DNA from 3 places in the Streptomyces sp. NPDC005820 genome. Region 1 is predicted to be linked to each of the others. Evidence: riboswitches for the same ligand, from Rfam matches in the RefSeq annotation. Region 1 holds a riboswitch; each other region holds the start of a gene.
What was found. Region 1 has a riboswitch for S-adenosylmethionine ahead of thrC (threonine synthase). Riboswitches for the same ligand answer to the same signal wherever they lie in the genome.

Region 1 (3,937 bases):
TCGACCCGGACGATCGTCCGCCGCCCCTCGCCGCCGATCTCCTCGCGCAGGGCGGCGATCCGCTCCTCCACGTCCGGCCGGTGCGAGCGCTCGCGCAGGAACTCGGCGTCGGCGCCGAGGGAGTGCACGGCGATCCAGGTCCGGTGGCCGGGCCCCTTCCAGCCGGGGACCGACTGGAACGACTCGGGGACCCCCGCCTGGCCCATCCGGGGCGCCAGCTCGAGGTCCGTCGCCTGCACGCACGCGGAGAACGCCGCCGCCCACCGATGGGTGAGGAACCCCAGCCGGTCTGCCCCGAGCATGCCCCGGACCAGCTGCTCACGGATGTCCTGCGGCAGCAGCCCGAAGTAGTCCACCGGTGCCCACGGCGTGTGCGAGAAGTGCCCGATGCGCAGGTCGGGGCGCAGGCCGCGGAGCATGCCGGGGACCAGGCAGAGGTGGTAGTCCTGGACGAGCACCGCCGCGCCCTGCCCCGCCTCCTGCGCCAGCGCCTCCGCGAAGGCGCGGTTGTACATCTCGTACGACGCCCACTGGCGCCGGAACTCCGCGTCGAAGGCCGGTTCCAGCGGGGTCTGGTAGAGGAGGTGGTGGATGAACCAGAGCACCGAGTTCGCGATGCCGTTGTAGGCGTCCGCGTGCACGTCGGCCGGGATGGGCAGCATCCGCACGCCCTCCTCGCCGACCCCGCGCCGGACCGCCTCCCGGTCGCCGTCGGACAGCGCCGAGCACACCCACAGGGCGCCCGCCTCGGGGCCGATGGCCGACAGGCCGGAGACCAGCCCGCCACCCCCGCGTTTCGAGTGCAGCGAGCCGTCCTCGCCCACCGTGTAGGAGACCGGGCCGCGATTGGACGCGACCAGCACCTGAGCACCCCGAGCAGCAGTGTCGTGCGTGGAAGCCATACGCCTCAACCTAGCCCGGTCGGGAAACGCTCAAACGTACGGTCGCGCTCCGTGGGCGGGTCGTATCCAGCCGTATTCACCTGTATACGACCTGCCCACGGTGTTACACGGCCCCGCTAGGCGACCTTGCGGGACTGGTACTCCGCGATCTCCGCCATCGGCGGCCGCTCCTCCGTGTCCACCGAGTACGTACGCGGCTCGAAGCCGTCGGCGCCCCGCTCGAACTGGGTGAGGGAGGGGCGGACGAGGTGACCGCGGGCCAGGCGGAGCTGGGCGGTGCGGTAGATCGCCGCCGCCATCCGGCCGAGGGCCTGACCGTCCTGGTGACGGTGCTTGCGCACCCCCAGGTCGACCTGCGCGAGCGCGTCGAGGCCCACCAGGTGCAGCGCGTCGATCAGCATCCCCAGCTCGACGCCGTACCCCACCGGGAACGGCAGTTGTTCGAGCAGCGAGCGGCGGGCCGCGTACTCGCCGCCGAGCGGCTGCACGAAACCGGCCAGCTGCGGCCAGTGCATGTTCAGCAGGGGGCGCGCCATCAGCTCGGTGACCCGGCCGCCCTGCCCGGCGGCGCCGCCCAGGGGACGGTCGTACATCCCCTTCACGAGGTCGACCGCGGGGTCGGTGAGCAGGGGGCCGACGATGCCGGAGACGAAGTCCGAGGAGAACTCCCGCAGGTCGGCGTCGATGAAGCAGACGATGTCGCCGGTCGTGACGAGCAGGGAGCGCCACAGGACCTCGCCCTTGCCGGGCACGGCCGGGAGGCGGGGCAGGATCGCGTCGCGGTGGACGACGCGGGCGCCGGCCGCCGCGGCGACCTCGGCCGTGCGGTCGGTCGAGCCCGAGTCGACGACCACGAGCTCGTCGACGAGCGGTACCTGCTGCATGAGGTCATGGCGGATGACCGCGACGATGTCGCCGACGGTCTCCTCCTCGTTGAGCGCGGGCAGGACGACACTGACCGTCTGTCCCGAGGACCGTTTGGCGGACATGATCCGGTGCAGCGGGCGATCGCTCGCGGTCCAGGAGCGGGTAGTCAGCCAGCGCTCGACTTCTTCCAGCACGTGGGCGGCTCCTTCACCTGTGATCCATCTCGCGGTTCGGACGACTATCTCAACTGTCCAGGTTGTCGGTTACAGTCTTGAACAACGCGGATGACCATCGCATGTCCTCGGTGGCCCGCCGTTCACAACTTCATACCGCTCATCCAGAGGGGCAGAGGGATACGGCCCGATGAAGCCCCGGCAACCCTCCAGCCGGTCTCGTTCACGCGAGGCTCCCGGCTAGGGAAGGTGCCAAATCCGTCTCACGGCGAGATGCGTCGTGAGGAAGATGAGGAGAAAGGGCCTCGCCTCACATGGCTGCGCAGACTGTTGCAACCGAATCCACCGTAGACCTGGGTCCCGCCACGGCACTGAGCTGCCGCGAATGCGGGCACCGCGTACCCCTCGGCCCGGTCTTCGCCTGCGAGGAATGTTTCGGCCCGCTCGAGATCGCATACGACTTCTCCTCCTATGCCCCGGAGGAGCTCCGCAAGCGCATCGAGGCGGGACCCGCGAACATCTGGCGTTACGCGCCGCTGCTGCCCGTCCCCGCGGACGTGGCCGACAAGCCCAACATCAACCCCGGCTGGACCAAGCTCGTCAAGGCCGACAACCTGGCGCGCGAGCTGGGCGTCGAGGCCGGCAAGCTGTTCGTCAAGGACGACTCCGGCAACCCGACCCACTCCTTCAAGGACCGGGTCGTCGCCCAGGCCGTCGAGGCCGCGCGGGCCTTCGGCTACACGACCCTGAGCTGCTCCTCCACCGGCAACCTCGCCGGTGCCGTCGGCGCCGCCGCCGCCCGGGCCGGCTTCCGCTCCTGCGTGTTCATCCCGCACGACCTGGAGCAGGGCAAGGTCGTCATGGCCGCGATCTACGGCGGTGAGCTCGTCGGCATCGAGGGCAACTACGACGACGTCAACCGCTTCTGCTCCGAGCTCATCGGCGACCCGGCGGGCGAGGGCTGGGGCTTCGTCAACGTCAACCTGCGGCCGTACTACGCCGAGGGCTCCAAGACGCTGGCGTACGAGATCGCCGAGCAGCTCGGCTGGGAGCTTCCCGACCAGCTGGTCGTGCCGATCGCCTCCGGCTCCCAGCTCACGAAGATCGACAAGGGTCTGCAGGAGCTGATCAAGCTCGGGCTCGTCGAGGACAAGCCGTACAAGATCTTCGGCGCGCAGGCGGAGGGCTGCTCGCCGGTGTCGGTGGCCTTCAAGGCCGGGCACGACGTGGTCCGCCCGCAGAAGCCGAACACCATCGCCAAGTCGCTGGCGATCGGCAACCCGGCGGACGGTCCGTACGTCCTCGACATCGCGCGCCGCACGGGCGGTGCGGTGGAGGACGTGACCGACGAGCAGGTCGTCGAGGCGATCAGGATCCTCGCCCGGACCGAGGGGATCTTCGCGGAGACCGCCGGCGGGGTGACCGTCGGCGTCACGAAGAAGCTGATCGAGAACGGTCTGCTGGACCCCACGAAGACGACCGTCGTGCTGAACACCGGTGATGGTCTGAAGACGCTGGACGCGGTGGCCGGGACCGGGCTCACCGCGACGATCCGCCCCAGCCTCGAGTCCTTCCACGAGGCTGGGCTCGCGTAGTTCCCCCGCGCCCTTGAAAGCATGCACCTGACCGGAGGTCACATCGTGAGCGTCAACGTCCGCATCCCCACCATCCTGCGCACCTACACCGGCGGTGCCGCCGAGGTCGCCGCCGAAGGCGCCACCCTCGGCGAGGTCATCGCCGACCTGGAGAAGAACCACACCGGGATCGCCGCGCGCGTCCTGGACGACCAGGGCAAGCTGCGCCGGTTCGTGAACGTGTACGTCAACGACGACGACGTCCGGTTCGAGCAGGGCCTGGAGACGGCGACCCCGGACGGGGCGGGCGTGTCGATCATCCCGGCCGTCGCCGGCGGCTGACCTTCGGTCAGTACCCACCGGTAGTAACCGTCGGTAACAGTGATTACCGATTGTTCATCGAATTGCCCCCTCCGTGAGA
Region 2 (3,937 bases), on a different contig from region 1:
CCCCGACCGCCTGGGCCAGCCGTTTGATCACATAGCGGCGCATGCGCTAGCCGATCCAGGTGTCGTGCAGTTGGATCCGGCTGGAGGCGTCGAAGTTCAGGTCGTGCACCTTCTTCGCCACGCCCAGCTGGGTCTGGAGCTCCACCACCGGCACGTAGTGGGCGTTCTGCACGATCAACTGCTGTGCCCGGGTGACCAGTTGACTGCGCTGGGCGGCGTCGACGGTCGCGGCCTGCTCGGACAGCGCGGTGTCGAGGGAACTGACGGGCAGGCGGTAGAAGTTGGCCAGCTTGGTGGAGAAGGAGCTGCGCAGGATGTCGGGGTCGGCGCGGGTCACGTTGCCCCACACCGCGTCGTAGTCACCCGACTGGAGGGTTGGGGCGAACTGTGTGATCTGGAGCTGCTTGAGGGTCACGTCGACACCGACGGCCTTGAGCTGCTGCTGGATCAGCTCCAGGGCGGGCTGGTTGGTGGCCGCGTTGGGGAGCCACTTGATGGTCAGGCTGAGCTTCTTGCCGTCCTTGGCGCGGATGCCGTCGCTTCCGGTCTTCCAGCCGGCCCCGTCCAGCAGGGACTTGGCCTTGGCGGCGTCGAAGGTCAGGCCGGAGGTGAGGTCGGTGTAGTCGGGTGTGGTGTGCGCGAGGACGCTGGTGGCCGGCTGCGTGCCGGTCGGGAAGACGGTGTCGGCGATCTGCTGCCGGTCAATGGCGTACAGGATCGCCTGGCGCACCTTGGCGCCCTTGAGTAGCGGCCGTGAGTTGTTGAGGCCGAGACCGAACACGACGCCGGGGTTGGCCCGTCGCTGGAGGGTGACTTGGCCGCCCTTGAGGGCCGCCTCGTTGGCCTTGCCGACGCTGGAGACGGCGTCGACCTGGCCAGACTGCAGGCTGCCGGCCCGCACACCCGCCTCCGGCACGACCTTGAACACCAGCTTGTCCAGGTACGCCTCGCCCTCCTTGCTCCACCGCGAGGAACCCCACGCGTATCCCGCACGCTTGGCCAGGGTGATCGACTGGTTCTGCACGTACTGCTTCAGCACGAAGGGCCCGGACCCGATCACCCCGTCACTGCACTTCTGCTGCGGGGTCTTCTTCACGCTCGCCGACGACTCGATCCCCAGCGAGTGGGTCGAAGTGGCCTGCAGAAACTGGGCGTTGGGCTGGCTGAAGGTCACCTTGACGGTGAGCGGGTCGACCACCGTGGTGCTCTTGACGCCGCTCAGATAGCCCTCGGCGAGCGTCCCCAGGGCGCCGAGCTTCGGCACCGCGTCGAAGTTGTCCTTGACCACCTGCGCGGTCAGTTTCGAGCCGTCGCTGAAGGTGACGCCCGAGCGTAGATGGAAGGTGAACGCCGTGGCATCGGAGCTGATGTCCCAGCTCTTCGCCAGCCACGGCACTATCTTGCCGGTCCTCGGGTCCTGGTCCGTCAGGGAGTCCACGAGCTGGCGCACCGAGTAGATGGTCTCGTTGCTGGCGACCTGCTGCGGATCCACGCAGCCGGCGTCCGAACCCACCGCGAAGGTCAGGGTGCCGCCGGACTTGGGCTGCCCGGTTCCGCTGCCCGTGTCGCCGCCGCCCGATCCGCAGGCGGTCAGCAGGGCGCTGGTGGTTACAAGGGCGGTCAGCGCCGCCCACCGAGAGGTTCTGACATGGGGAAGTGCGATCACGGAGGGCTTCTCCTACTCGTGTCACCAGGCACGGCGCTGGTACGGGACATGGCCGTGCGTGGGCGTGCGGCCCCGATCGGCGTGATGCCGACGTCGGGGGAGCGCTGTGCAGACAGGGATCAGGGAAAGGAGGGAGTCAGGGGCAGACGGAAGCGGCGAGGACTGCTTCGGGACTGCGACCAGCGGCGAAAAGGGCCGTCAGACCTGACAGAGACAGCTGGTCGAACGCTTGAGGTCGATGTGGCGCCGACGCGAGAGCCGGGAGAACACGGTGGCGCCGGCGTAGCGGGCGCTGAGGTCACCACCGTGCCGCATATCGGTCCTCCACCTGATCCGGCCCCGGTCACGGGGCCACGCGCTTGCGGAGATCGTCGGTGATCCCGCCGGGCTTTCACCTGGAGCACCCCACCGCGCGGGAGGGTTGCCGGTCAGCGAGCCAGGGCTTGACGCTGACACTCAATGCCGTTCGTGATCGTACGGAGCGGTCTTGTCGTACGTCAATGGCGCAAAAGGACGCCTCGTCAGGGGAGTCCGGGGCCAGCGTGCGTCCCGCTCAGGAGCCGCCGCGCTCGCGGGGGATCTTCTGACCGGCCTCGATCGCCACCGGCAGCCGGTTCTCGGCCGGAGGCAGCGGGCAGGTTGCCAGGTCCGTGTAGGCGCACGGTAGGTTCGCGGCGCGGTTGAAGTCCAGGACGACTGTACCGTCGGCGGCGGGTGGTTCGAGGGCCAGGGCCCGGTTGGCGGCGTAGGTGGTGACCCCGGAGGTCGCGTCGGTGAACAGCACCATCAGCCGGCCCGCACCGTGGCCGGGGAACGCGGTAAGCGACAGCGGGCGCCCGTCGAGCTCGAACTCGACCCTCCCCGGAGCGTCGTACACATGCTCAAGGCCCTCGACCGCGGCGCCCACGGTGGTCGGCCGCGGTGTATCGAAGGGGATGTACCGGCCAGTTACCGCCCAGCGCGGGTCGGGGGCGTAGGCGGGCGTGCCGGTGAAAGCCGTGCGCAGCGGCGCGTCCGGGTGCCGGGGGCGCACGATGTCCTGGCCGCCGCGCTTGGCGACCTCGATGACGGCGTCTCCCCAGACGGCGTCGACGCCGCCGCGCTCGGGAAGCACGCCGAAGCGGTGCTCGCCGCGCACCGGCGTCCCGTCGACGACCAGCTCCTCGCCCTCGTCGAGGTCTACGACGACGCCTTCGGGGCCGGTGTGCCACGAGCCGGGCGCGTCCGGGAAGCGCTGGGGCCGGTCGTCGAGCCAGTGCAGGCCGGTGATCGCCAGGAACCCGTGCGGGGCGGCGAGCCGGGCCTCCTGGGTGCGGTACCACTCCCGCCAGGTCTCGGTGAAGGCGTGGAGGTCTGTGGTGGTGGCCTCGGTGGTCATGGGGAATCTCCTTTGTGCGGGGAATGCCTTCGGGGACGGGGATGCAGGGGGGTGTCGAGTCGACGGGTGTACTCAGCCGGCCAGTTCGCCGAGGAGTCGCCAGGTCCGTCGACGATCGGCTTCTCCCGCGATCTCGGTGGCCGAGAACACGACCTCGGTGGCGCCGGCATCGCGGTAACGGCGTACCTCGGCCTCGACCGCCTTCTCGTCGCCGATCACGGCCAGGTCGGCGGCCCGCCGGCCGCCGGAGAGTTCGATGACCCGCGCGTAGGACTGGATCTGTTCGTAGAAGGCAAGGCTCTCAGTGGCCTTCGCCCGCACCGCGTCGACGTCGTCGGTGACCACGCCGGGCACCAGGGCCACGATCCTGGGCGCGGGGCGGCCTGCGGCCTCGGCCGCGGCGGTCAGCGTGGGCACGATGTGGTCCGCCAGGGCGCGCGGTCCCGCCAGATAGGGCAGGATCCCGTCCGCGAGTTCACCGCTTGCCCGCAGAGCCTGCGGCCCCATCGCGGCAACCAGCAGGGGCACACCGCTCTCGGCGCCCGGTACCCGCGCCGGGATCGGTGTGGTGGCGGTGAGCAGCTCGCCGTGGAAGTCGGCCGTGCCGGTCTCGGTCAACTGCCGTAGCGCGGTGAGGAATTCGCGCAGCCGGGCGATGGGGCGTTCGAAAGGCAGGCCGAAGCCGGTCTCCGTCAGCAGTTTCGTGCCCAGCGCCAGACCGAGGTGATAACGGCCGTGGGTCGCGGCCTGGGCGGTCTGGGCCTGGCTGGAGACGAGCAGCGGGTGGCGGCCGAAGACGGGGATCGCGGAGGTGCCGACCTGCAGTCCGGGCACTTCGCGCCCGACGATCGCCGCGAGCTGGGGTGAGTCCGCGCCGAAGGTCTGCCCGAACC
Region 3 (3,937 bases), on a different contig from region 1:
ACATCTCGATGTTCCTCTTCGGCGGCGAGTTCCCGGGCCACGACTTCGTGGCGCGGTTCTACTCGATCCACATCCTGCTGCTGCCGGGCATCATGCTCGGCCTGGTGGTGGGCCACCTGATCCTGGTCTTCTACCACAAGCACACGCAGTTCGCGGGCCCCGGCAAGAGCAACAAGAACGTCGTCGGCATGCCGCTGCTGCCCGTGTACATGGCGAAGGCGGGCGGCTTCTTCTTCCTGGTCTTCGGCACGATCGCGGCCATCGCGGCGCTCGCCCAGATCAACCCGGTGTGGATCTTCGGCCCCTACCGTCCGGACCAGGTGTCCACCGGCGCCCAGCCCGACTGGTACATGGGCTTCGCCGAGGGTCTGATCCGCTTCATGCCGGGCTGGGAGGTCAACATCTGGGGCCACACGCTGGTCCTGGGCGTGTTCATCCCGCTGACGCTGTTCGGTGTCGTCCTCGTGGCGATGGCGCTGTACCCGTTCATCGAGTCGTGGATCACCGGCGACAAGCGCGAGCACCACATCCTGGACCGTCCGCGCAACGCCCCCACGCGCACCGCGCTGGGCGTCGCCTGGGTCACGATGTACATGATCACGCTGGTCGGCGGTGGCAACGACCTGTGGGCCACCCACTTCCACCTGTCGATCAACTCGATCACCTGGTTCGTCCGGATCTTCTTCTTCGTCGGACCGGTCATCGCGTACATCCTCACCAAGCGCATCTGCCTCGGCCTGCAGCGCCGGGACAGGGACAAGGTGCTGCACGGTCGCGAGACCGGCACCATCAAGCGCCTGCCGCACGGTGAGTTCATCGAGGTCCACGAGCCGCTCAGCCAGGAGCAGCTCCACACCATCACGGCGCACGAGCAGTACGAGCCGGCCGCGATCGGCCCGGCGGTCGACGAGAACGGCGTCGAGCGCAAGATCAAGCGGTCCGAGAAGCTGCGCGCCAAGATCAGCGGCGCGTACTTCGGCGAGGACCAGCAGATCCCGAAGCCGACCGTCGAGGAGTACAAGGAGATCACGAGCGGCCACGGCCACCACTGATCCACTGTCGCCACAGAAGGGCCCCGTCCGGTGTTCGGACGGGGCCCTTCGCCGTGTCCTGAGCTGGATAAGGTGGCCTCACGTGGTTCTACGACACCCAGGAGCGGCTATGAGCGCTGTGACCCCCGCTGGAGGCGACACCGCGGCGGGCCGTTCCTGGCCCGACGTGCTGAACGCCCTGCTGTACGGCCGTGACCAGAGCGCCGACGCCACCGCCTGGGCGATGGACCGGATCATGCGCGGGGAGGCGACGGACGCGCAGATCGCCGGGTTCGTGGTGGCGCTGCGGGCCAAGGGCGAGACCGTCGAGGAGATCAACGGGCTCGTCCGGACCATGTACGCGCACGCCAACACGATCGAGGTGCCGGGCCGGACCGTCGACATCGTCGGCACCGGCGGCGACGGCGCCAAGACCGTCAACATCTCCACCATGTCGGCGATCGTCGTCGCCGGCGCGGGTGCCACCGTCGTCAAGCACGGCAACCGGGCCGCGTCCTCCGCCTCCGGCGCCTCGGACGTGCTGGAGAAGCTCGGCGTCAATCTGGAGCTGACCCCGGCGCGGGTGGCGGAGGTGGCCCGGGAGGCCGGGATCACCTTCTGCTTCGCGATCAAGTTCCATCCGGCGCTGCGTCACGCGGGCGCCGCGCGCGGCCAGTTGGGCATCCGCACGGTGTTCAACATCCTCGGCCCGCTGACCAACCCGGCCCGGGTGCGCGCCCAGGCGGTCGGGGTCGCGGACCCGCGCATGGCGCCGGTCGTCGCGGGTGTCTTCGCCGAGCGCGGCCACTCCTCCCTGGTGTTCCGGGGCGACGACGGCCTCGACGAGCTGACCACCACGGCCACCTCCCGGGTGTGGGTGGTGCGCGACGGCAAGGTCACCGAGGAGGTCTTCGACCCGCGGGACGTCGGCATCGAGCTGGTGCCGGTGGAGGCCTTGCGGGGCGGCGACCCGTCGTACAACGCGGAGGTCGCCCGCCGCCTGCTGGACGGCGAGCAGGGCCCCGTGCGGGACGCGGTCCTGCTGAACTCGGCGGCCGCCCTGGTCGCCCTGGACCCGGGCCCGGGCACCCTCGCGGAGCAGATCCGCGCGGGCATGGACCGCGCGGCCGAGTCCATCGACTCGGGCGCGGCCAAGCAGGCCCTGGACCGCTGGGTCGCGGCCACGCACGTCTAGCCACGCCATGGGTCGGCGGTCCCGTCATTCGGACACGAGTTGCGGGACCGCGATCACTTCCCGTACGTTCCTGTACCAGGTCATGAGTGACAGTCATGAGGCCCCGGCCGACTGTCCGGCAACCCTCCGTCCGTGGCGGGGTGCCCCGGGTGAAGACCAGGCCGTGGGCAGCGAGGTCCACGGCAAGCGCGGACCCCTCGCGGAACACCAGGGGTCCTGGTCGTCGAGGGAGCCTTCTGTGAGCAAGCGAATGCGATAGGGCGCCGAGCCCCGCCTCCGCATACCCCTTTCACCTCTTCCCGTGCCGTCGACGCATCGTCCGGCGCGGTGCTGTGACTTTTTTGGGGGCTTGCCCCCAAACCCCCGCGCCTGCCTCTCACAGGAGTTCGCCATGTCTGTCTCCACCGCTGCCGCCGCCCGTACCGTTTGCAACCTTTCGCAGGAGCTGCCCGTTCTGGGCCGGGATGTCACCGTCCCGCTCGTCACCGGCGGCGAGGTCACCTACGCGGCGCTCGACTACGCCGCCAGCGCCCCCGCCCTCCAGCGCGTCTGGGACGACGTGGCGGCCTACGCCCCGTACTACGGCAGCGTCCACCGCGGCGCCGGCTACCTCTCCCAGCTCTCCACGGACCTCTTCGAGAACGCCCGCCGCACGGTCGCCGAGTTCCTGGACTGCCGCGCCGACGACCAGCTGGTCTTCACCCGCTCCACCACCGACTCCCTCAACCTGCTGGCCGCCGCCCTCCCCGCCGACTGCCAGGTCTTCGTCTTCGAGACCGAGCACCACGCGAGTCTGCTGCCCTGGCGGGAGGCCCGGGTCACCTACCTCGACGCCCCGCGCACCCCGCGGCAGGCCGTGGAGACCCTGGAGCGCGCTCTCGCCGCCCGCGACCCCCACGGCCCGGCCCTGGTCTGTGTCACCGGCGCCTCGAACGTCACCGGCGAGCTGTGGCCCGTACGGGAGCTCGCGGCCGCCGCCCACGCGCACGGCGCCCGGATCGTCCTGGACGCCGCCCAGCTCGCCCCGCACCACCCGGTGTCCGTCCGCGACCTGGACGTCGACTGGATCGCCTTCTCCGGCCACAAGCTGTACGCCCCCTTCGGCTCCGGCGTTCTGGCCGGCCGCGCCGACTGGCTCCGGGCCGCCGACCCCTACCTCGCGGGCGGCGGCGCCAGCCGCAAGGTCACCCGGCGCGAGGACGGGGGAGTGGATGTGGAGTGGCACGAGACCGCGGCCCGCCACGAGGCCGGGTCCCCGAACGTCATCGGCGCCTACTCCATCGCCTCGGCCTGCAAGGCCCTCACCGAGGCCGGTTTCGACACCTTGGTCGCCCGTGAGCAGCACCTGATCACCCGGGTCCGCACGGGCCTCGCCGAGGTCCCGCAGGTCAGGATCCTGTCCCTGTTCGGCGACGACGCCCCGCGGGTCGGCGTGATCTCCTTCGTGGTCGAGGGCTGGAACAGCTCCCACTTCGCCGCGGCCCTCTCCGCCGAGTACGGCATCGGGGTCCGCGACGGCCTCTTCTGCGCCCACCCCCTGGTCCGCACCCTGCTGGGCGCCGCCCCCGAGACCCAGGGCGAGTGCGGCGCGCCCGAGGCGGCCCCGGGCGAGAAGTCCCTCAACGCCATCCGGGTGAGCTTCGGCGCGGGCACCCCCGACGAGCACGTGGACCGTTTCGTCGCGGCCGTCCGCGAACTGGTGACCGAGGGC

Region 2: it holds a riboswitch for S-adenosylmethionine, as region 1 does, so the genes downstream of both, ABZ464_RS33925 (putative leader peptide) here and thrC (threonine synthase) in region 1, are expected to answer to the same signal.
Region 3: it holds a riboswitch for S-adenosylmethionine, as region 1 does, so the genes downstream of both, ABZ464_RS01220 (aminotransferase class V-fold PLP-dependent enzyme) here and thrC (threonine synthase) in region 1, are expected to answer to the same signal.

Annotation. Positions count from the first base shown of each region.
Region 1 covers NZ_JBEXXE010000007.1:141,965-145,901, forward strand. The annotation lists gene ABZ464_RS10905 (trehalose-6-phosphate synthase) at 1-902, opposite strand, end outside; gene ABZ464_RS10910 (glucosyl-3-phosphoglycerate synthase) at 1,019-1,963, opposite strand; SAM riboswitch class I at 2,100-2,238, shown strand; gene thrC (threonine synthase) at 2,257-3,537, shown strand; gene ABZ464_RS10920 (MoaD/ThiS family protein) at 3,583-3,858, shown strand.
Region 2 covers NZ_JBEXXE010000032.1:115,387-119,323, forward strand. The annotation lists gene ABZ464_RS33915 (ABC transporter permease) at 1-43, opposite strand, end outside; gene ABZ464_RS33920 (ABC transporter substrate-binding protein) at 47-1,666, opposite strand; gene ABZ464_RS33925 (putative leader peptide) at 1,865-1,981, opposite strand; SAM riboswitch class IV at 2,017-2,130, opposite strand; gene ABZ464_RS33930 (DUF1684 domain-containing protein) at 2,220-3,044, opposite strand; gene ABZ464_RS33935 (LLM class F420-dependent oxidoreductase) at 3,117-3,937, opposite strand, start outside.
Region 3 covers NZ_JBEXXE010000001.1:266,574-270,510, reverse strand. The annotation lists gene ABZ464_RS01230 (cytochrome bc complex cytochrome b subunit) at 1-1,052, shown strand, start outside; gene trpD (anthranilate phosphoribosyltransferase) at 1,162-2,226, shown strand; SAM riboswitch class IV at 2,305-2,421, shown strand; gene ABZ464_RS01220 (aminotransferase class V-fold PLP-dependent enzyme) at 2,618-3,937, shown strand, end outside.